2 regions of the Pradoshia sp. Z6_59 genome follow, and region 2 is predicted to be linked to the other one. Evidence: predicted binding sites of a transcription regulator. Region 2 holds the regulator's gene; the other holds the start of a gene.
What was found. The regulator LexA, encoded in region 2, represses DNA repair genes until DNA is damaged. The targets are predictions, from matches to a motif close to CGAACATATGTTCG.

Region 1: a site for LexA is predicted at 4,970-4,983, ahead of parE (DNA topoisomerase IV subunit B). Genes of this name have one in related genera too.

The regions. Positions count from the first base shown of each region.
Region 1 covers NZ_JBZCPP010000007.1:184,813-197,047, forward strand. Annotated here, with positions in the region: gene AC4D4B_RS09790 (YybI family spore inner coat protein) at 1-359, opposite strand, end outside; gene parC (DNA topoisomerase IV subunit A) at 510-2,942, opposite strand; gene parE (DNA topoisomerase IV subunit B) at 2,936-4,894, opposite strand; gene AC4D4B_RS09805 (CoA-binding protein) at 5,241-5,651, opposite strand; gene plsY (glycerol-3-phosphate 1-O-acyltransferase PlsY) at 5,823-6,431, shown strand; gene AC4D4B_RS09815 (CapA family protein) at 6,746-7,882, shown strand; gene AC4D4B_RS09820 (HesB/YadR/YfhF family protein) at 8,218-8,508, shown strand; gene AC4D4B_RS09825 (acyl-CoA thioesterase) at 8,555-8,974, opposite strand; gene AC4D4B_RS09830 (AAA family ATPase) at 9,013-11,316, opposite strand; gene AC4D4B_RS09835 (acid-soluble spore protein N) at 11,665-11,808, opposite strand; gene AC4D4B_RS09840 (FbpB family small basic protein) at 11,876-12,007, opposite strand; gene AC4D4B_RS09845 (TlpA family protein disulfide reductase) at 12,132-12,235, opposite strand, start outside.
Region 2 covers NZ_JBZCPP010000014.1:27,521-39,755, forward strand. Annotated here, with positions in the region: gene tkt (transketolase) at 1-1,325, opposite strand, end outside; gene AC4D4B_RS14115 (DUF896 domain-containing protein) at 1,463-1,693, opposite strand; gene AC4D4B_RS14120 (YneB family resolvase-like protein) at 1,773-2,420, opposite strand; gene yneA (cell division suppressor protein YneA) at 2,490-2,813, opposite strand; gene lexA (transcriptional repressor LexA) at 2,968-3,594, shown strand; gene AC4D4B_RS14135 (helicase-related protein) at 3,798-6,269, opposite strand; gene AC4D4B_RS14140 (winged helix-turn-helix transcriptional regulator) at 6,825-7,166, opposite strand; gene AC4D4B_RS14145 (SDR family NAD(P)-dependent oxidoreductase) at 7,366-8,148, shown strand; gene AC4D4B_RS14150 (ribonuclease FAU-1 family protein) at 8,356-8,898, opposite strand; gene AC4D4B_RS14155 (hypothetical protein) at 9,146-9,595, opposite strand; gene AC4D4B_RS14160 (2OG-Fe(II) oxygenase) at 9,834-10,484, shown strand; gene AC4D4B_RS14165 (AMP-binding protein) at 10,710-12,235, opposite strand, start outside.

The DNA.
Region 1 (12,235 bases), on a different contig from region 2:
TCATTAACTCCTCCGCTACCCCCTGTTGGAATCTCCATCAGAACTTCCAATGTACTATCGTCATTAAGATCGAGAAACTTAACGGCAGGTTTAAATCCTCCTTGAATCGTTTCCTTTTTAGTTCCCTGTTTTGTTTTTACAACCAACTTGAATTCCTTGTAATATTTTGTCTCCTGATCAAAAGGACTACCATATAAATAAACCTGATCCTTCTTCCCGTCTCCTGTCACATCCACTTTATAAGATTCAAGTTCAACTTCCTGGCTCTTTGCATCTTTTTTGGCAGCATCAACGGCTACTGGCAGAAGCAAACACCCAACTATCGAAAAAATTATAAAATGATTAATCCATTTCATCATATAAACATCAACTCCCAGGTATAGGATTATTCTTTATAGATTGCCTGAAATCAAGCTTGATTATGCACTTAACTGATGAAAATCAAAGAAAAAAAGCTGTAAACAGTTCGCACTGCTTACAGCTTTTTGGTTAGAAATTCATTGAAGCTATCAATTTGAAACTTCAGGAGTCTTAACCCATGTTTCCACGATTGGTCCATTTTCTCCTTCATCCATAAAGAACGAACCATTTGAATAGCGATCACTAGGTCGTAATTGGAAGGATGCAACTTCTTCTAACATGCCTTTTTCCGACAAAATCACAATAGTATCAACATCGTTTACAAATTCTATTCCTGCTACTCGATGTGGATTTTTCTTTAACTCTCTCAGCATGACAACTCCTCGTTTAGCACGGGAAGTCATTTCAAACTCACTTCGTTTCATTTTCTTAATAGCGCCTCTCTGTGTAATCAACGCTATCATAGAAGAATCAGTTTCAGCAAAAACTTTACCTGCAACTATATAATCATCGTCCTTAAGATTTATACCTTTAACACCGGCAGCACGTGCTCCAACAGTTGGAATTTCACTTTCAGGGAACATCAATCCATACCCAATAGAAGTTGCCAGGAAGATGTTTTGATTTCCATCTGTTTGATGGATATCCACAACCTGATCATCTCCCTTAAGATTAATAGCTGTTAAAGGTTTTGAGTATCTCGTTGCCTTATATAGGGCTAGTTCAGACTTCTTAACTAATCCATTTTTCGTAACAAATAATAAAAACGATCCTTTTTCAAAATCAGAAACTGGAATAGCCTTTAATAGATTCTGATTCTTATCAAGCGGTACTATATTACTGATATGCTGACCAGTATCCTTCCATCTGATATCAGGAAGTAAGTGAACCGGACAGTAAATATAACTTCCTTTATCTGTGAATAGCAACAAAGTATCGGTTGTATTCATATCCAGCTTATGAAGGAGCCTATCTCCTTCTTTCATTCCGTAATCCTGGCCGCCTGAAGCACTATAAGAACGTAAGCTTGTCCGTTTTATATACCCTTCTTTTGTGACCGTAACGATAACATCTTCGCTTGGAATCAGAACTTCAAGATTAATCTTAATGTCTTGAATTTCAGCTTCTATTAGAGATCTGCGTGAATCTGAAAAATCCTTTTTAACCTCTTTTAGTTCTTTTTTAATAACTGCCATTAACTTCTTGTCATTGCCAAGGATAGTTGTCAGCTCTTCAATTTTTTTACGGAGTTCTTCAGCTTCGTTTTCCAATGCCGTAATATCCGTATTCGTTAATCGGTAGAGCTGAAGGGAAACAATCGCTTCTGCTTGTGCCTCTGTAAATGCGTATTCCTTTATTAGGTTTTCCTTTGCATCTTTTTTATCGAGAGATGCACGGATCGTTGCGATTACTTTATCAAGAATGGAGATCATTTTGATAAGTCCCTCAACAATATGCTGACGATCACGGGCTTTTGCCAAATCAAATTCAGAGCGCCTTGTTATCACTTCACGGCGATGATCAATATAGGCATCCAGCATTTCTTTTATGCCCATAAGCTGCGGACGTTTCTTATGAATGGCAACCATATTGAAATTATATGTAATTTGCAAATCTGTGTTTTTAAATAAATATTGAAGAATAACATCAGAGTCTACTTCTTTTTTCAGTTCAATGACAATCCGTAAACCTGTACGATCCGTCTCATCTCTTACCTCAGAGATGCCCTCAAGTTTACGATCAAGGCGTAATTCATCAATTTTTTTAACCAGATTAGCTTTGTTTACATCAAAAGGAAGCTCAGTAATCGTGATTTGCTGTCTGCCGCCGCGTAATGTTTCAATCGCTGTTTTACTTCGAATAACAATTTTGCCTTTACCTGTTTCGTACGCCTTTTTAATTCCATCTGCCCCTTGGATGATTCCGCCTGTAGGAAAATCAGGTCCTTTTACAGCAGTCATTAGCTCATCAACTGTACAATCTGGATTATCAATTCTCATGATCGTTGCATCAACAATCTCTCCAAGATTATGCGGCGGAATTTCAGTGGCGTAACCAGCTGAAATTCCAGTGGAACCATTTACGAGCAAATTCGGAAATTTAGCTGGCAGTACAATTGGCTCTTCAGCTGTATCATCAAAGTTTGGTACAAAATCGACTGTTTTCTTCTCAATATCTCGTAATAGCTGGCCTGCAATAGAGGATAAACGTGCCTCCGTATAACGCATGGCCGCAGGCGGATCCCCATCGATACTTCCGTTGTTCCCGTGCATCTGAATTAATTCACGGCGAAGCTTCCAGTCCTGACTCATTCTGACCATTGCTTCATAAACAGATGAGTCACCGTGAGGATGGAAGTTACCGATGACCAGACCGACTGTCTTGGCTGACTTTCTGTATGGTCTGTCATTGGTATTACCATCCGAATGCATGGCATAAAGGATTCTTCGTTGAACCGGCTTTAATCCATCTCGTGCGTCCGGTAATGCCCTGTCTTGAATAATATATTTACTGTATCGGCCGAAGCGGTCGCCAATCACATCCTCAAGAGGGAGATCGCGGTATTTCTCTGCTGTCATAATACTTCCTCCTCACCAGCAACCGTTAAGTTCTCATTCTCTAAAATATTTCCATCTTCTTCTAAACCAAAAGCAACATTAGCTTCAATCCACTTACGCCTTGGTTCTACTTTATCACCCATTAATGTCGTGATCCTTCGCTCTGCCCGCGCTGCATCATCAATGCGTACACGGATCAAGGTACGTTGTTCTGGATCCATAGTCGTCTCCCATAGCTGGTCTGCGTTCATCTCTCCAAGACCTTTGTATCGCTGAAGCATGTATCCTTTTCCGACCTTTTTAATGGTACCTTCTAATTCATCATCATCCCAGGCATATTCTATAACTTCTCTTTTACCGCTTCCTTTACTAACTTTATATAAAGGAGGTAAGGCGATGAATATTTTACCATGTTCAATTAATGGCTTCATATAACGATAAAAGAACGTAAGCAATAATACTTGGATATGGGCGCCATCCGTATCAGCATCGGTCATAATGACGACTTTATCATAATTGATATCCTCGATGGAGAAATCAGATCCTACTCCACCACCGACTGCATGAATAATTGTGTTTATTTCTTCATTTTTAAAGATATCTTCAAGTTTAGCTTTTTCTGTATTAATAACTTTACCGCGTAAAGGCAAAACAGCCTGGAATCTTCGATCACGGCCTTGTTTGGCAGACCCTCCTGCAGAATCTCCTTCGACGAGGTATAGTTCATTCTTCAATGGATTACGGGACTGCGCCGGAGTTAGTTTTCCTGAAAGCAATGCTTCAGACTTCTTACGTTTTTTACCGCTTCGTGCATCTTCCCTTGCTTTTCGGGCTGCTTCTCTGGCCTGAGCCGCTTTAATCGACTTACGGACCAAGGATGTCGCGATATCGGCATTTTCCATTAAATAATAAGATAATTTTTCAGATATAACCGAATCTACCGCAGAGCGGGCATCACTGGTACCAAGTTTACTTTTTGTCTGTCCTTCAAATTGTAATAATTCTTCTGGAATTCTTACAGAAATGATAGCAGCCAATCCTTCCCGAATATCTGAACCATCCAGATTTTTATCCTTCTCTTTCAGCAAACCGGATTTACGTGCATACTCATTAAAAGCACGTGTAACAGCAGTTTTCATTCCTACTTCATGAGTTCCGCCATCTTTTGTTCTGACATTATTGACGAATGATAAAATATTCTCCGAATACCCATCGTTAAATTGAAAAGCAAAATCAACCTCAATATTAGAATGAGTGCCTTCAAAGCTTACAACAGGATGCAATGTATCTTTTTCTTCATTTAGGTAAGAAACAAATGCCTCAATCCCATTTTCATAATAATAAACATCTTTATCATCCGTACGTAAATCGTGTAATTCTATTTTTAACCCTTTTAGTAAAAAGGCTGATTCGCGTAAGCGTTCACTTAAGGTTTCACGATTGTAAACAATGGTAGAGAAAATACTCTCATCCGGTTTAAAATGAATGGTTGTCCCGGTTTGGTTGGTTTTACCGATTTTCTCTAAAGTCGTTACAGGTTTTCCACCATTTTCAAAACGCTGTTCATAAATAAAACCATCACGCTTAATGGTTACAACAAGCCATTCTGATAAAGCATTTACGACCGATGCACCAACACCATGTAAACCACCGCTCGTCTTATAGCCACCCTGACCAAATTTTCCTCCTGCATGGAGGATGGTTAGAATAACCTCCGGCGTCGGTTTACCCATTTTATGCATTCCGGTAGGCATTCCTCTGCCTTTATCCATTACACTGATGCTATTATCTTTATGAATTTTTACAATAATTTCGTCCCCATGTCCGGCCAATACTTCGTCCACGGAGTTATCAACGATTTCATAAACGAGATGATGCAGGCCTCGTGTGTCTGTGCTTCCGATATACATTCCCGGTCGTTTTCGGACAGCTTCTAATCCTTCAAGTACCTGGATGGCATCTTCGTTATAGTCAATAGGTTTTAGATTTTTTGCCACTTATGTACCCCTCTCTTTACGTTACAACTTCTATTATATACATATTATCAAACAAGAACAAATGTTCTTGATAGTATAAACAGCACACTAAAGCTCTATTGCTCTATTTTTACAGATTATTTTTCGTTTCGCAAATAAAGTTTAGATAAAGGTTATGTATACGAGACTTTCTAGCTTCCAGTCCCGGTAAATAATAAATAAAATAAGTCCCTGTATCTTAATTATGGTATCATCTTCAGTGTTTTTACAACTATTAGTTTTTATTACCTACAACATTATAAAACCACCAATGAGCTATTTGCGAGCAATTGGTGGCCATTTTTTATTATTTAGTTAATGCGTGCTCTACTTTTATGCAACGGTCCATAATGACAGTGTAATCTTTGTCCTTTAGCATTTGGAAGGCTTCTTCATCGATAACTCCCAGCTGTGTCCAAAATATATCAGCGTCAATTTCCAAAAATTCCTTAGCCAGGTCCATTACATATTCAGATCGGCGAAAAACATTGACGATATCCACATGTCCCTCAATATCCTTCAATGTCGCAACCGCCTTTACACCCAAAACACTATCCACTGAAGGATTGACCGGGATGATTTCATATCCATTATCCTGCATGGCCTTAGATACCATGTAAGATGTCCGTTCCGGATTATCAGAAAGGCCAACGACAGCTATTCGTTTCGCTTTTTTTAAGAGGAGACCAATTTCATCTCTGCTTGGATTTTCTATCATGAATATAACCCCTTTCAATAATAAAATTTATCCTTATGTATACCCATAGGCTATTATAGAATAAACGGTCAGCTCAGAATAGGGAAGTTAATAAAAATAATTTTTTTATTTTCTTTTTGCAGGTACATGTTAAAATATATTAACTAGTAGTGTAAGAAAGGAACTGTTTATATGTTATATTTTTTGTTTTTATTGGCCTATCTGCTAGGTTCAATACCTTCAGGCTTAATTATAGGAAAAGTTTTTTATAATACTGATATACGTGAACATGGCAGCGGTAACTTAGGAGGAACCAATACATTTCGGACACTTGGAAAAAAAGCTGGAATTATTGTTACAACGATAGATATCTTAAAAGGGACATTGGCCACCTTATTGCCATACATATTCGATATACAGGCTGATCAATGGCCAAGTTGGATTGCTGTTCCGTTGATATGCGGCTTATTGGCGGTTATCGGTCATATGTACCCTATATTCGCCGGATTCAGAGGCGGTAAAGCTGTAGCTACATCCGGAGGTATTTTGCTCGGATACGATCCACTTTTATTTGTGATTCTAGTTGCATGCTTTTTTGCATTCTTATATCTGACTAAAATCGTGTCACTATCTTCTATGCTAATTGCTGTTGTGGCACTTATCTATTCCATGTTTAGCGGAGATCCTTCCCTGTTAATTCTAATTATTTTCCTGGCAGGATTTATCTTCTATCGCCATCGAGCTAATATCAAACGTATTATTAATAAAACAGAACCTAAGGTTAATTTGTTTAAACGATGATATAAGACTGTTTTTGGAATCACGATTAGTGGTCCAAAAACAGTCTTTTTTATTTTTTCTAAACAGAATACAAAAGCTACTGGTTTTAATAATCTCCTCCGAAAACCTCATCTAAATTCAAACAACAAATCTCGACCTCTATCGACTTATTACCTATTGGGCTTAAATGATCCTTAATTTAGTATAAAATTATCAGTCATATGAAACCATAAAAATACCTTATTTTGCATTTTACTCTAAAAAGTGTCAATATACATATAGGAATATCTTTTAATATGCACTCATAATTAAAAACTTTAAGCAGGTGAATACTGATGAAAAAATCAGCTCTTCTATCATTTATAATCATAACCGCAGCTATAGGTATAATTATATATCTAAACATTCAGGGGATTTTCAATAAATATGAAGGAAAAAACGTAGCTTTAGCCCATAATAGAGAAGTTATATTATCTGAACGTAACTACCATTCTACTGCTGAAATCGGAGCCATCGGAGATATACTTTTGCATGATAAGGTATATGAAGATGCCAATACTGGTTCTGGTTATGATTTTTCAGATATGTTCGCACCCGTAAAAGACATGTTAAGTAACCCGGATTTTACGATTGCCAATCAGGAATCTATTGCTGCCGGTAGTGACTTGGGTTTATCAGGGTATCCGACATTTAATTCACCTTATGAAATATCGGACACATTAAAAGACGTTGGAATAGACCTCGTAACCTTAGCAAATAACCATTCCCTTGATAAAGGTGAAAAAGGTATTCTGCGTGCAATCGAGTACTATAATAAAATTGATATGCCCTACGTAGGAATTCATAAGAATGAAGAAGATGCCAAACAAGACCGCATCATGAACATAAATGGTATTAACATTGGCTTTCTCTCTTACACCTATGGAACAAATGGGATTCCGATTCCGGATGGAAAAGATTATTTAGTCAATTACTTAGATGGTAAAAAAGTCTCGCAAGATATCAAGGATTTGCGTGATAAAGTGGATCTCATACTCATTAATGCTCATTGGGGACTGGAATATCAAAGAAACCCATCTGATGAACAAAGAAAAATGGCACAGTTAATGTCTGATGCGGGAGCGGATATCATTATTGGCCATCATCCACATGTCCTCCAACCCATTGAATGGATAGAATCCAATCAGAAGAAAACATTAGTTGTCTATTCATTAGGAAACTTCATTTCCGCACAAAAAAATAACTATAAAGACATTGGTGGTATGGTTACCATTAGCGTTCGTAAAGAATGGTCAGCTCAGGGAACTGAGACCGAAGTGACTGACGTAAGCTTCTCTCCAACCTATGTAACCAATCAAAACAACCGTGATTACAGAATAAATACATTTGGAAGTGAAGATGTATTTGGACAGGAAAAGGTCGATAAAGAAAAATTGACTGATTTTATGCTTGGCCTTCCATCAAAAAAATAAGAATTTAAGCTAAATCGCTGTTCCAAATGTGCATAAATTGCATTGGAACAGTTTTTCTTTTTGAGGTTTAGCAGAGAAAAAGATTAAAAGAGATAGATAAGGGCTATAGAGTATTATATTGATAATCTTACAGCTACAGGGTCTTTACCAGAGATGCATTTTTCGCCAAATAAAAAGTTGTGAATTTAAACAGTTTAAACCATTCTACTGATACACCTTTTGTTTACTGAGTGTTACCAATCGTTATCTTACTGAAACTATGTCATAATGGTAATTATTCAGTAGTCAGATAGCTCACCATTATCTACTAATAAACATATCAGGAGGATTCAACTATGGAAATTACAATAGATGAGCAATCAGCTGCATGGTATAAAGCAGAATTGGAACTTGAAAAAGGCGACTGCCTTCGGTTCTTTCCCCGTTACGGAGGCTATAGCCCTATACAATCAGGTTTTTCTTTGGGGATTAGTAAAGAGGAAGGAAAACAAGCCACTGTTACCCTATTAAAGGATGGTATTACTTATTTCGTTAATGAGGATGATGTATGGTATTTTGACGGGAATAATCTCAATATAACCTTTGATGAACAGAAGGCTGAGCCCACGTTCTCCTATAGCAAATAAAAATAGTAATCCCCTGTGTATCACTGACACAGGGGATTCTCTTTATCTATTTTCGTTTGATTTCTTCGTATTTTGCATTCCATTCCGGAAATGCTTTTTTAAACTGGATTGGTCTGAAATTATCTTTTTTTACTACGATGTGCGTAGTTGTTCCAGTTGCGCATATTTGATCATGCTGATTCCGGATCTCATAGCCATACAGTGTTTTTATTCCATTGTTTTCTTCTACCCAAGTATGTACATAGGCTTGATCTCCATATCGCAATGGTGTTTTATAGGTTACATGAATATCGTAAACAGGTGCATAGTAGCCTGCTTCCTCCATATCCGTATATTTATAGCCCAACTCCTCAATAAGGGCTGATCTGCCCAGTTCAAACCATTTAAGATAGTTTGCATGATACATAACACCCATCATGTCAGTATCTGCGTAAAATAATTGGATTTCTTTTTTTGAAACAAACATTCCATCTACACTCCAATTCTACAATAATAGTCCTTTTTCTATTCTAACACATTTTGAAAATCAGCCTTTGTCAGAGTAGAGTAATCAACCGCAGCCATATCCTGGCCAGTCTGCTCGATTAATCGAACCGCCTGTACCTGTATCGCATTGTCAACCAAATTAATAGCAAATCGTCCATTCCCATCAATCTCTATTAGATTCAACTTTTCCACTAAGTAATCCTTAGCTCCCTGGTCCAATATATATTGATATTTACGAGCATAATTTTCAATAATTTGCATCAATTCCTCTGTGCTATAATCCGGAAAATGCATGAACTTTTTAAACCTGGATGAAAATCCTGGATTACTGGACAGCAACGCCTTCATCTCATCAGGATATCCTGCCAAGATGATGACAAGGTTTTCATTATGTTTGGTCATCTCATCCACTAAAGTATTCACAACTTCTTTTCCGTAATCTGAATTGGAGGAACTTAATAATGAGTATGCCTCATCAATGAACAACACACCGCCCAAAGCATCCTGAACCTTCTTTTTCGTTTTAATGGCTGTCTGCCCGACATAACCAGCTACAAAATCAGCACGGCTAGCTACAACAAGATGACCTCTCTTCAGCAGTCCACAATCTCGCAGAATTTCCGAGTAAAGCTTTGCGACCGTTGTTTTACCAGTTCCGGGGTTCCCTGTAAAAACTGCATGAAGCTGGACAGGTACCGTTTTTACTCCAGCCTGTCTCCTTGATTGCTGTATCTTTACAAATGCTGAAAGTTTATGAATTTCCTCTTTAATCATATCCAAACCAACGAGATTCTTTAGTTCTGCCTGGGGATTTCCAGTGGATACAGGAAACTGAGAAGAAAAGTCGTCCTCTTGCAGAAGAAGATAATTTAAAAAGCTCTCATTGGCATGCCTTTCACCTGTAGAACCTTTATGGAAGATTGCATCCATAACAATGGATTTAACTGTTCGGGCATTACCGAAAGTTTGATCAACCATCTCATATTCAATTCGTTTTTTTAAGGATGGAATCGCATCAGGAGCGATAAAATAGTGATTTTTTTCTGCCGTTTGAATCGCAATTTCAATCATTTCATCCAATGAATAGTCGGGCAACTCCATATAATTAAAATTCGGGAAACGACTGCGTAAACCAGGATTGCTATCCAGAAACTGTCTCATTTCATCAGGATATCCTGCTAGTATAACAGCGAATCTCCCAGAATACTCTGCACTATCCATGAGAGATATAAGTGTATCTATCACTGTCTGCCCGTAATCTGTTCCTTGTTGGCCTTCTCTTTTTAAGCTATATGCCTCGTCAATGAAAAGAACGCCTCCAACTGCCTCTTCCACAGCTTTCCGAACATTTTCTTCTGTTTGTCCAACATAAGCCCCAACCAATTTAGAACGATCAACCTCTACAATTTTTTCCTTTGGTAGTATGCCTAATTCATAATAGATTTTCCCTAATAATCTGGCCAAGGTAGTCTTACCAGTTCCAGGATTACCCGTTAAAATCATGTTTAGGCTAATATCACCTGTATTACTGAATCCCATTTTTTCACGGTGTTTTTGATACTTCAAAAATTGATAAAGCTGGTTAACCCGTTTTTTTATTTCGTTCAGCCCAATCATTTCGCTCAACTCTGCTAAGGCGCTGGCATGATCCTTTGTATCAACAACTTCATGCTGTGATATAAACTCGTTAAATTGATGAATATGGCTATTCAGAAGATTTAATGAGGATTTTAACTCCTGATAAACAATAGCTGTATGGAAATTTCCGCTTAATGTTTCTTCATACTCTTTTGCCGTAGAGAGTACCTTTTGCATACCATCAAATATATCATTTAAGGATTTTTTGGCAGTATGGATTAAATCGGTTTCTGCCAATTGATTGATTTGTTTTAATGCTTCAGTTGTACGGTTCATGTAATTACTTGTTTCATTTATAATCTGCCCGACCGTGTTACGTTTTGCCGTTCTATTATCCGTTTCTCGTAATGTAGGAGTAGAAAAGCCAGTATATAAGTCATTAAAACGATTGAGCTGCTTGGTTTCCAGCAATCGTTGTATTTCAGAGCGATTATTTAATAATCGGTTTGCTTCATCTAATAAAAGATAATATAAATCATCTTGTTCTTGCTTACTTCTTTCCAGGGCTAATAAATATAACAGCTTTCCTTCTAAGTCTGCTGATATTTCCCACTCCCCTTGGTTTTTACATATAAATTGGAGTGCACCAAGTAGTTCTGCTTTCTTTGGCAGCGAACCTTCTTTAGTCAGCGTTCTCTCCCACTCGTCAATCATATTTTTATAATTGGTTATTGATAATTCCATTTACTGCTTCATCCTTTTTTAAGTCGATGTCTCCATCCTATCATACAACACGTTTCAGATTAATCATTTTAGCTTAATGTAGGATTTGCCAGTTAACTAGTGGAATTTAACATCTTCACCTTCAGAAGTTCTGTCTTATAGTCGTGTAGGCTGTTTCATTTCTAAGTATTTTCACGGTTTATTTTTCTTGGTTACTGGGGTTTTGTTTTAAAAAACATCATGAAGATTTGGAACATAGTTTTTTAAATTCATAATTGAACGCGGAATGAACCTTTCTGTGCTAAAACCAATATAAAAATCTGCCTGTCTCCATTAGGATTCAAGCAGATTTGAGATTAAATTATTCGGTTATTCACCTTTTGTTTGAATCACGTCTGGATGCTTTCCGGATGTATCTTGCATCTGTTTGCCTTTATTTCCTCCGGCAGCTCTAGGTTGAGTTCCAATATGATTTGGTACAAATGACTTAGAATTTTTCTTCGGATTACCCATTTATCTTCACCCCTTCTATCTTATCATGCTTACTTACGCACGACTTATAAGGTGCAGATATTGGATACTACTCCGCTCGTTCCATCATTCTTTTGTCGATTCGATCTTCCAGTACTTCCATTGCATGTTTATCCATTATAATTTGTTTTTTATTTTCCAGAATTAAATCGGCTAAAGACATCCGTTTACGCTTCTTCATCGTCAATCACCATCCATACATTATTTTCTATTATCATTGCCTACTTTTTCTGTATTTATAACATTTTTAGAAAATAACGATAACTAATAAGACTTTAAAATAAAAAAACAGCCTCAAGGGCTGCTTACATGTTTTCGATATGCTCTTCCATTTGTTTATATTCCATTAACCCTACTACCTTTTTATCAATAACTCCCTCTTCGTTAATGAAGAATGAAGTTGGAATGG
Region 2 (12,235 bases):
AGGTAATCAGAGAATACAAAGAATGTTCCTCCATACACATGCACACCACCGTGAAGTGCCATACCGTTTAATGCAGCACCCATACCAAATTCACGTACTCCAAACCAAATGTTACGGCCATCATAGGAGCCTGGCAAGAAATCTTTTTCGCCCTTCAGCATCGTTTTGTTTGATCCAGCTAAGTCAGCGGATCCACCAAATAAAGATGGAAGATTTTTTGCGATTGCATTTAATACTTCCCCACCTGAATTACGTGTAGCAACGGCTTTTCCTGCTTCATAAACAGGAATATCCTTATCCCAGCCTTCAGGTAATTCGCCTTTGATTGCTGTTTCTAGTTGAGCAGCAAGTTCAGGGTATTCGTTTTTATAGCTTTCAAATAATTGGTTCCATTCTTCTTCTTTTTTAGCACCAGCTTTTACAACAGTTTCTTCGAATGTGTCATAAACTTCCTGTGGTACATAAAAATCTTCTTCGAATGTCCATTTGTAATATTCTTTAGTCAATTTCATTTCGTCTTCGCCAAGCGGAGCACCATGTACAGCTGATTTACCGGATTTATTTGGAGCACCGTATCCGATAACTGTTTTTACTTCAATCATAGTTGGACGGTCAAGATCTGTTTTAGCCTCTTCAAGCGCTTTAGCAATTTCATTCAAATCATTACCGTCTTCTACGCGAATGTATTGCCATCCGTAAGCTTTAAAACGCTCAGCAACACTTTCAGAGAAGCTCATGTTTAATTCGCCGTCAAGAGAGATATCATTGGAATCATATAGGACTACTAAACGTCCCAATTTTAAATGGGCAGCAAGAGAAGCAGCTTCAGCTGATACCCCTTCCATTAAATCTCCATCTCCGCAAATGCTGTATGTAAAATGATCTACAACATCAAAGTTGTCTTTATTGTAAACTGCCGCCAAATGACGTTCCGCCATTGCCATACCTACTGCCATCGCAATACCTTGGCCAAGTGGTCCGGTTGTAGCTTCTACGCCTTTTGTATGACCATATTCAGGATGTCCAGGTGTTTTACTGCCCCATTGTCTGAAGTTCTTAATCTCTTCCATCTCAAGGCCATAACCTGATAAGTGCAACAAGCTGTATAAAAGCATGGAACCATGTCCTGCTGATAATACAAAACGATCACGGTTAAACCAATCCGGATTTTTTGGATTATGGTTCATAAATTTGGTCCAAAGTGTATATGCCATAGGAGCTGCTCCCATAGGCATACCAGGATGACCTGAGTTAGCTTTTTCAATTGCATCGATTGAAAGTGTACGAATAGCTGTGATAGATAAATTATCTTTTTCTGTGAACATTGCCTACATCCTTTCAGATTAACCTTCTAATTTATATTAATGAAGTATAAACAGGTTGACAAGACTTTGTTGGTAAATGCTACAAAATCGTCACTCCTTAAGATATTTTTTGGAGTCTAACCTATTATGCTATACCCTTAATGTAATTTTTTATTACGTAGTTTTTTTATTTTTTCAGGTGTAACATCCTTACCTTCGGGATCGATGATTGTCAGACCTTCAACCGTATTTCGCATTGAGGTACGGAAGGTTTCCAAATACTCTTTCCTTAGGAGAGATTGTTCAGTGGCTTCTTCTTTTGTAAGGCCTACTGTTTTTGATTTCTTAGATAATTCATTAATTCTTTTAATTTTATGCATTGGCAGCATAGTATTGCTCCTTCTATTTAAAATATAAGTAGATATTGTCATCGTATAGAAAAATTGCGTAATTTTCAAGAATGAACTATTAATTAGGATTCTTTTTCATATATTCTGAATATCTCCGGTGAATGGTAGCCTTTGAGAGATCATAGCCTTTTCTGTTTAAATTCTCCGTAATTTCAGCAAATGTTAATCCTTTAATACGCAGCTCAATGACCTCCTGTAATGGTACCTCTGACCTTTCTCTTCCGCCTCCAAGATGTTGATTTGCCAAATTTCTTTGTGGTTTATATCCATTTTCAATTGCTCGTTTCATCCCTCTTCTAATTTTACTGTTTTGTAATTTCCGCTGATATTCCTCTACTATACTGATGATTTGCAAAAGCATGGCATCTGTTTCAGAAACCTCAAGCTCACCATTATGAGTAACCGTATATAATTTTACCCCTTCTTTATAGATGCAATGTAATAGAGCAATCTTGGCATTTCCTCTGCCAAGTCTTGTTTCATCCTGAATCAAGAGCCCCTCGATTTCTCTATTTTTCATTTTTTCCAGCAAGATTAGAATGCCTTCTCGTTCTAAGTCATATCCACTGGCTTGTTCTTTTTCGATTATGACAACCTCGAACCCCTTTATGGCAGCCAGTCTTGTTAACTCCTGCTCCTGCCTTTCCAGTGATGTTTCCTGAGAACTTTTATCTGTGCTGACTCTGCAATAAATTCCAACCTTCATTTTCTCTCACCATTCTTCTTTACATATAGATAAAGCCGGGAAAAATTCCCGACCTTACTGATTATATAGTTATTTATCAGAATCTGCTAAGTGTAGCATTTCTGTATTTTCATTCATTTTCTTTACAGGAATCACAATCGTTTGCCCTTCCTTTAAATGATTAATGTGCAAGTCATTATGTTCCTGAACCCAAGAGACAAATTCAGTCTGTGTCAATTCGCTGCCATCAAAACGTTCAGCCATATCCCAAACTGTATCTCCTTTTTTAACCGTGATTTGTTGATAATCATCTTTCGGTGCTTCAATATTTGTTACTATCATTGTAGTTATTAATAAGAAAAGACCTATAAAAAACAAGATGGAATAATTATAAGAAGTCCATAATTTTTTCATTAATAAAACCCCCATCGAATGTATGTTCGTTTAATATAAACTAAGTATAAACCGAACAAACGTTTTGTGTCAACACAAAAAACGAACTTATGTTTGTACTGTTAAACAGGAAATGATATACTAAAAACAAGAAAAGCTAAAAGAGGTGCGGGAGATGACTACTAAATTATCCAAACGGCAACAGGATATTTTGCTATATATTAAAGAAGAAGTTAAAACGAAGGGCTATCCACCTTCCGTTCGAGAAATCGGAGAAGCAGTCGGACTGGCTTCAAGTTCCACGGTTCATGGTCACTTAGCGCGATTGGAAAGCAAAGGGCTTATTAGACGAGATCCTACTAAACCACGTGCTATTGAAATCCTGGATATGGATCCACATGACCATATTCCAAAAACAAATTCAGTTAATGTACCATTAATCGGGAAAGTAACTGCTGGGCAGCCTATTACAGCTATCGAAAATATAGAAGAATACTTCCCTCTACCTGAGCATATGGCTCCTGCCGATGAAAATGTGTTTATGCTTGAAATTATGGGTGACAGTATGATTGAAGCTGGAATACTTAACGGTGACTATGTAATTGTTCGCCAGCAGCATACAGCAAACAATGGCGAAATTGTCGTAGCCATGACTGAAGATGATGAAGCTACCGTAAAACGTTTCTTTAAAGAAGATACTCATTTCCGTCTGCAGCCGGAAAATTCTATGCTCGAGCCTATCATTCTACAAAATGTCAGTATCTTGGGCAAAGTGATCGGGTTATACAGAAACATTCAATAAGAACGTTGGGACCGGCTTTCAGCCGGTTCTACTTATGTGTTTAAAATCTATTATCTCTATTTTCTCTATTAAACTTATGCATTTAAGGATTGGCATATTCCACTTTATAAATAGATTAATGCTTTTATTTATCTCGTAGTTTACATAATATAATTATGTAATACAAAAAGCTTGCAACCATTATGATTGCAAGCTTAAATGTCCTATATATCCCATCCTTTGTAATAGTATCTTGATCGTTTACTCTCTTCATAACACGATTGGCAAATAGCAAATGGATAATTCCAGCTTAACGGCTTATTGCATGATCGACACTTTGTTTGATATTTTTTAACCCCTTTTCTTAACTGATTATGTGCGTCTGAACTGATTTCTTCTCTTACTCGCTCCCAATAGACCGTTTCACTTCTTCGATCTAATTTATACAAAAACAATAAATGCAGTCCTACTGATTTATAAGATAATTCAAGTTCATCCAAGGAATCTTTCTTTATTAAAGGCTCTCTCAATTCTCTTCTATCCACAATGGCTTTCATATTATAGAGCCATTGATTTACGAGGCTCTCCTCAGTCGCTGAAAAAGGTAAATGCAGAAAACCGTATAAATCAGTTATCGACATTCGTCCTTCTATTTGTTCATGGCGAATTAAATGATATAAAGCTTTTTCCTGAGTAAGCGGCGCTTTTGTTGTCCCGGCAGGATTTTTAAATTCATCCCATAATTCAAAGAATTGATCAAAGCTGGAATGATAACGTTTAAAGCGTTCAAATACACCCTGTGTAGGAGCTATTGTAAATGTACTGATTGGTCGGTCTTCACCATTCAACAATCGTTTCATTAAACCAATTTGATCAGTAAATGCCACTCTTCCTTCATTATATATACCTTTACGGCCGGCACGTCCTGCTAACTGCTTTACTTCCTGAGAGGTCAATAAACGCCTTCTCGTGCCATCAAATTTATCATTTTCGAGAAAAACGACCCGCCTAATCGGTAGATTGAGCCCCATCCCGATAGCATCTGTAGATACAATCACTCGCGTCTCCCTGTTAATGAACCTCTGAATTTGTTTAGCTCTTGTCTCAGGAGGCATACTTCCATAGATTACACTTACTTTATGGCCGTTTCTCTCCAGCTTTGAAGCGGTTTGAAGCACTTTATTTCGAGAAAATACAATCAAAGCATCCCCTGCCTTGGCATGTTCAATCTTAAAAGGTTTTTTCTCTACAATAAGCGGTATATCCCGTTTGTATTCATGAATTTCTATATCATTTCCCTGAAGCAGATTCAAAATCATCCTTTTAGAGTTGTGACTGCCTATGATGTGAACTTCCCGAGCACGCGCTTTATTAATAGCTCTAAACCAAGAAAACCCACGATCTTTATCTGCGATCATTTGCGCTTCGTCTATAACCATGACATCGAATTCATCTTTCTCGGTAAACATTTCAATTGTGCAGGAATAATGCGTGGCATTTGCAATATCCTTTTCTTCTTCACCTGTCTTTAATGCACAGGCAATTCCGTTGTTTTTAAGCGTTTCATATACTTCAAGTGCCAATAATCTTAAAGGTGCCAGGTATATACCAGATGCAGCTTGCCTTAATCTATTTAACGCCTGATAGGTTTTACCGGTATTTGTTTCTCCAATATGCAGAATATATTTAGTGTTACTATAAACGGTCGTCTTGTATTCCACACCAAAGATGTCATCCAGTTTCTTTTGTTTTATTTCTTCCTGTTTCCTCAGCTCTTCTAATTTCTGTTCTCTTTTTTCAATTCTTTCTTTGTGCTGAGTATGGTATAACGGCATTTGTATATCAAATTCATCCGGGTGGGTTCGAACATCAATAAGGTCCTCTATCAATTCCTGTTCTATTTCACTTTCATATTCCCATTGAAATTCACTAATATATCCGCCGATCAGTTGCCTGATCAGCTTATGATTAATCGACCCTTTATACAAATTCTCATATTGGTCTATAATCTGATTCGGCAATTCTGATACTATAAATGGGTATATGGTTTCGTAAACAAAGGTATCAATCAGATTTTGATAAATATATTCGTCAAAAACAGTATCATCCTGGTATACGTCATATCCCCAATATAAGAGATCGTTGAGCGTTTCAAATTGGGCTTGATTGAAACCCTTCACATTTGCTATATCCTTTTGTAATTGATTTGCCACTTTATATCTGAGCTTTAAATAAAAATAAAGCTTATTACTGCTCAAAATACTTAAGGCCTCATCTTTGATAACGGTATTCTCATAATTCCCTTTCAATTTTTTTAGCTTTACTGTTTCAAATAATTCATTCCATCGTTCTTCTGTTTCTCCAAAGTAATCTTGGATCCAACTTTTCATATCAAAGGATTTTAGTCCACTAAGTTCTTGTTCAACCATTTTATTAATTGCTTTCTTGGAGGCTCCTTCTGTTTCTATACCACGCAGCCCCAAAAATTTAATTTTTTCAGTTCTATTCATCCGCTGAAGCGTTCGACTCTTCCATGCTAAATTCCAAATCTGATTCAAATAACGTTCTCTGCTTTCCAAATAATCATGTATAGCAGGCTTTGCTTCGCTTTCTTCCATATATAATGATATATCATTCAGAATATCATTTTTTGCTTTTTCAACTGCTTCTTTATATCCTTTATTCAATATGTCCATTATTTAGTTCTCCTTCAACTGCCATAAAAAATCTCTTATAAAGCTAATATATACGAATAACCGTATATCTATAAATTCAATACATTAGTTTACATAATATTATTATGTGCCATCTCTTATTTATTCTTAATTTTTGTATGAAATCGACTTGGTTCATTGGTTTATATAAATCATACATATAATATCACCGGATCAATCATAATTGTTCCATTTTGTTTGCTTTGATGGCGCATTTTTTGTTTAGCCAGCAAAAGTAAATTAAACAAAATAAACTCCCCATTCATTGAGGAGTTTTGATTTATTCTTTCATATTAAGGTTCTTGTACTTGAATTAAAACAGTTTATGTAGAATTATCAGCTTCCTTACTTTAATTTCCACATAAACAATCTCAGCTAAATTTGATATTGAATGAGTGATTGTTAAGGTTCTTAATTAGTCTATATTTATAGCTATTTTCATAAGGATTGTTACTATTGTTTAATATTAATTTGAGGTGTACAGCCATCTTCAGATAGGAATTTGCTCTACTTGCTATTCAACGAATGCCCCGTTAATTATTTTGTAACTCCATTACAATTCTGTATATACTCGTTTCCCCATTCCGTCAGCATACTAAGCGTAGGATTGAGCTTTATTCCTAGGTCAGTTAAAGAATATTCCACTTTTGGCGGAACTTGATTATAAACCTCACGGTGAATAAGTTGAAAGTTTTCCAGCTGCCTTAATTGTTTAGTCAATGATGAGTGCGTTAAGCCATCAAATCTCCGTAACAGTTCATTGAATCGTACTGGTCCGTCCTTTAGATGAAAAATAATCATCAGAGACCATTTACCCGACAATACTTTCTGAGCAGTAGTGAACGGGCAAGTTAAATCGGCACTATTTAATTCAATCATGAAATCCACCTCTTCCTTTACTCTAAGTTCATATAACCCCTATCAATTAATGCAAAAATAAACCTGTGTCTGAATTGTTGTACTCCCTTATTAGTACACCATTTAATCGTAACGACACAAAAATATCGTACTATTCAGAATAATCATAATCCAATACTATTAATTATGCATTAAAATTATTATAAAAGGGGTAGATGATATGCCGACGAATAAAGGGAAATTCAACGGGAAAGTTGCCTTGGTTACAGGAGCAAGTCGCGGAATAGGGGCTGAAATAGCCAGAAAATTAGCTGCTGGCGGAGCGGAATTTATAGGCGTTCATTACGCCAGCAATAAAGACGCTGCTTCAAAAGTTGTTGATGATATTAAGCAGATAGGCTCAAGGGCTGTGGCCCTGGAAGCAGATTTAACCACCGGCATTTCCGGTGTAAATAAGCTTTGGACTGCATTTGAAAAGACTGTTCGCTCGGAAATCGGAACTATGCGGCTGGACATCTTAATCAATAACGTAGGGATTGGACCTCCAGTTTCTTTTGAAGAAACATCCATCGAAATGTATGAGGATGTCATGAACGTTAACCTTAAAGCTCCTTTCTTCCTTTCTCAAGCTGCCAGCCCGTATATACCGAACGGCGGACGGATTATTAACACTTCTACTGGCTTTACTCGTGTTGCCGCTCCAATGCAAGCCATTTATGCGGCTTCCAAGGGCGCCCTTGAGACACTGACTTTGGCCTTAGCCCCACATTTTGCATCAAAAGGCGTTACAATTAATGCAGTAAGGCCTGGAATTACGGCTACTGATATGAACAAGGAAATGCGATCCACCCCAGAAGGCCTTGCACAAGCAGCTGCATTATCTGCGTTCAATAGAGTGGGTACAACTGAAGATGTTGCTGATGTAGTTATGTTTTTAGCATCCGAGGAAGCACGATGGGTCACGGGGCATTTTATTGATGCCACCGGAGGAAGCAGGCTTTAAAACAAGAAGTTAGAAATTCTAAGCGATTTAATAATAAAGCAGAGACAAACGGAAATATAGAACTAATCGCTATTGAAAAATTAAATTGAGAAGAAGAGAAACATTCATCTAATGGGGTTTCTCTTTACTCTTCATTTAATGGTGATACATAATGGACACCTATCCTTTTTTATTCAAGAGCAAGAATTTATGTGAAAACAGCCATATTTATTGTAGGAAATCTATTAATAGATCTTTATGCTTAGCAGATAGTTTTAACAAATCCAATTCTCCACAGCTTATTAAACGTTTAAGGGTCTTTGCTTCATTCCAAGCTAAATCATAAAGTTGTTTATCAATGATTCCCTTGAATAAAGCATCCTCCAATTCATTAGTGTCTTTCTCAAGCATCTCACCAGAGGGTAGAAGAATGATATCCAGAAATAAATCATCCATCCATGGTCTGCCATTATTTATTCCATTACAAAGACATATATCTATATACCATTGGACGATCTCTCCTCTTTGATTAAACATTGTAGTTACTGAATGGTTCTTATCTGAAGGAAACTGCTGAAGCCACATATATCCATTATCTATGATGCAAAGATTTTTCTCACCATAATTTACATATAAAGGCTTAACTACCTGTACTGCATGCAGCAACGTTATATATCCTTTGAACTCTCTTGTTTCAAGATATGTTTGGGAATATTCTCTTTTTAAAATGCGGTTCCAGTCAAAACGACCACCATATTTTCTTTTTAGCATACACGTATCTCCAATACTATGGACTTTCTTAGACTATTAAAATTCTCAGCATACTCCTATATTTCAACCAATTAATTCGCATAAAACTCAATTGCTATACTTAACTTTTAATATTCTTATCTCTGCTACCTCAATAAAATTTTAATAATAGCTCTGTTAAATATTAAAAACCAAAGCCCTTTTACACGTGTTTACTTATGTTACTGGGGGAAGTCCGTTTGTGGAAACTCCTAAATGTAGAGAGTTATCAATATTTTACAATTGTGGTTACACCACGTTCAGTTAATAATGTTCGATGGCTAAGCTCTTCTACCCATTTTTTAGGGTTAAGCTGAAATAATCCATATTGATTTTGGTAGGTGTAACTACCAACGTTGATCATAATGGGCTCTGGAACTTCAAGAACACGCTGTATATATTCTTCATACCAATGTTGAACAGGTATTTCATAAAGTTCGATAACATCGCCTATATCCATATATTTCTCCAAATAAACGAAAAAGTGATTACCAAGAGCTCCGACTTCATATATATATGGCATTGATAATATTGGTTTAACAATATCACACCACCATTTCTCTGCTTCATACACTGAGAAACACATATCTAATTCATCTATGCCATTAATAGGGTAATCCTCTATTTCTTCAGGCATTATAAATGGCTTAGATGATGCCAAAAATTGAATACGCGACATATACAAGCCCTCCGTTCACTACCATAAACTAGTTTCTATTCAATAAATTTATTTTGAAATCATTACAATTCCACTCTATAACTTTTTCTACTAAACTGCGAATCATTTCAAAATCTCATATATTATTTTTTTGAAATCTACTCTTCCATAAATAATTATATAAATTCTAATCAGCTTTATTAACATACATGATAAAATAACAAATAGAACAGAGAAAAGATGGGAGAGGAAGAAAAAAATGACAACTACCATTCATCCACAAAAAGAAACGCCTATTTTCCCCCACTCAGGCCATTTCATTGAAACAGAGAACAGACGAATTCCTATCTTAGCTCGTCACGGTGAACCACTTGTTGTGGTATTGGGAAACGTGTTAAGCGACGAGGAATGCGATACATTGATAGAGTTAGCGAAGCAAGATATGAAACGCTCAACCATTGGAGCAACCCGTGAAGTAAACGGCATGCGTACGAGTACAGGTGCTTTCATTGAAGATGCCCAAAATGAAACCGTTTTACGCATTGAAAAACGACTAGCTGAAATCACTGACATTCCGTCTGAACATAGTGAAAATCTCCATATCCTTCGCTATACTCCTGGTCAAGAATACAAAGCACATTTTGATTATTTTGCTTCAACAAGTCAAGCAGCTCAAAACAATCGAATCAGTACAATTGTCTTATACCTAAACAATGTGGAAGAAGGCGGAGAAACGTATTTCCCTCATCTAGACTTATCAGTCGCTCCACAAAAAGGAATGGCGGTTTACTTTGAATATTTCTACCAAGACGAATCTCTGAACGAAAAGACCTTACATGGCGGTGCCCCTGTCACGAAAGGTGAAAAATGGATTGCAACTCAATGGATTCGGAAACAGCGTATTCGTTAACAGGACAGTAAAGTGAGGCAATTATGTATGCCTTGCTTTTTCTTTTGTGCCGATACATTCTATTAAATTATTTTTATCAAGTTAAATTTTCAAGAATACAACAATCCAATTATATGAACTATAAACTAATTAAAAAAGCATGGATTTAATCCATGCCAACGGTTAACTATCAGATAGTTGTTTACCAGCAAGTGATTCGCACACATGCTTCCAACTAACTGGTTATCATTTTATTTTTATCTGATTAATTTCATGTACGATCTCCGGATTGACTAAGGAGGATAAATCACCTGCATCCTGGTTAAGGAAGGTAGATTTGATGACTCGGCGCATAATTTTCTGGTTTCTCGTTTTTGGCAGGTCGCTCACGAAGTAAATAGCTGAAGGCTTGAGTGCTTTTCCAAGCTGATTGCCCAAAAGCTTCATGAGCTCAATTTCGAGTTCTGTACTCCCCTTTACATTCGTTTGTAAAACGGCAAAGCATACACAGGATTCTCCTTTAAGCTCATCCGGAATACTGATAGCAGCCGCTTCAATCACATCTTCATGCTTAATAAGAATGGATTCATATTCAGTCGGGCCTATTCTTTTTCCCGCTATATTCAATGTATCATCAGATCGCCCTTTGATCTCCCAAAAAACACCGTCTGTACTTACCCAATCCCCATGGACCCAGGTATTCTTATAGGTGCTCCAGTATGTATCCAAGTATCTTTCCTTCTCATTCCAGAAGCCTTTTGTCATGCCTACCCATGGAGCACGAATACATAGCTCCCCCACTTCGTTCTTAACAGATTCACCGGATGAATTTAAAACCGTAATATCCATGCCTGGCATAGGAGAATTAAATGTAACAGGAGCAATAGGCTTCAATAAAACATTTCCTAAAATGCCGCCGGATATTTCGGTGCCTCCTGAATAATTAATAATCGGGATTTTCTTTTTCCCAACCCTTTCAAACAACCAATTCCATGGATCCGGATTCCAAGGCTCACCCGTTGATCCAAACACTTTAAGAGATGAAAGATCATGAGAACCAATCGAATCATCGGCTCTTGCCATAAGAGAACGAATTAATGTAGGTGAAATTCCCAATTGAGTAACTTTCCACTTTTCAACCAACTTCCATATCTGATTAGCCGTTGGGTAGTCAGGCACCCCATCATAAAGCATGATTGTAGCTCCATTCATTAAACTGGCAAACAACTGAAAGGGTCCCATCATCCAACCCATATCCGTTATCCAGAGGAGCTTATCACTCTTAACCACATCCATTGAGATCCTTGCATCAATCGCTGATTTTATCGGAAAACCGGTATGAGTGTGGACTGTTCCTTTTGGTTTGCCTGTTGTCCCTGAGGTATAAATGAGCATGAATGGGTCATCACTCTTCATTTCAGCAGAGACGTTCACCGGTTCTGTCTCCTCAATTTCACTCCAGGATACAAATGGAGCATGTGACACACTCTCTCCCACTACCACTACTTTCTCCAAAGTATTCATTTCATCTAAAACATTTGTAACCGTATTTAACATATCAACCTTTTTACCACGGCGAGTATAGGACTCTGCCGTTATAATCATTTTGGAACCTGCTGCGTTTACGCGCGTTTTTAGGGCATCCTCTGCAAAACCGGAGAATACAGGCGAGACAACCGCTCCAATTTTTGCAGCAGCCAGAATGGCAACAATGGTTTCCGGAATCATTGGCATATAGATCGTTATTCTGTCTCCACGTACAATCCCCTGTT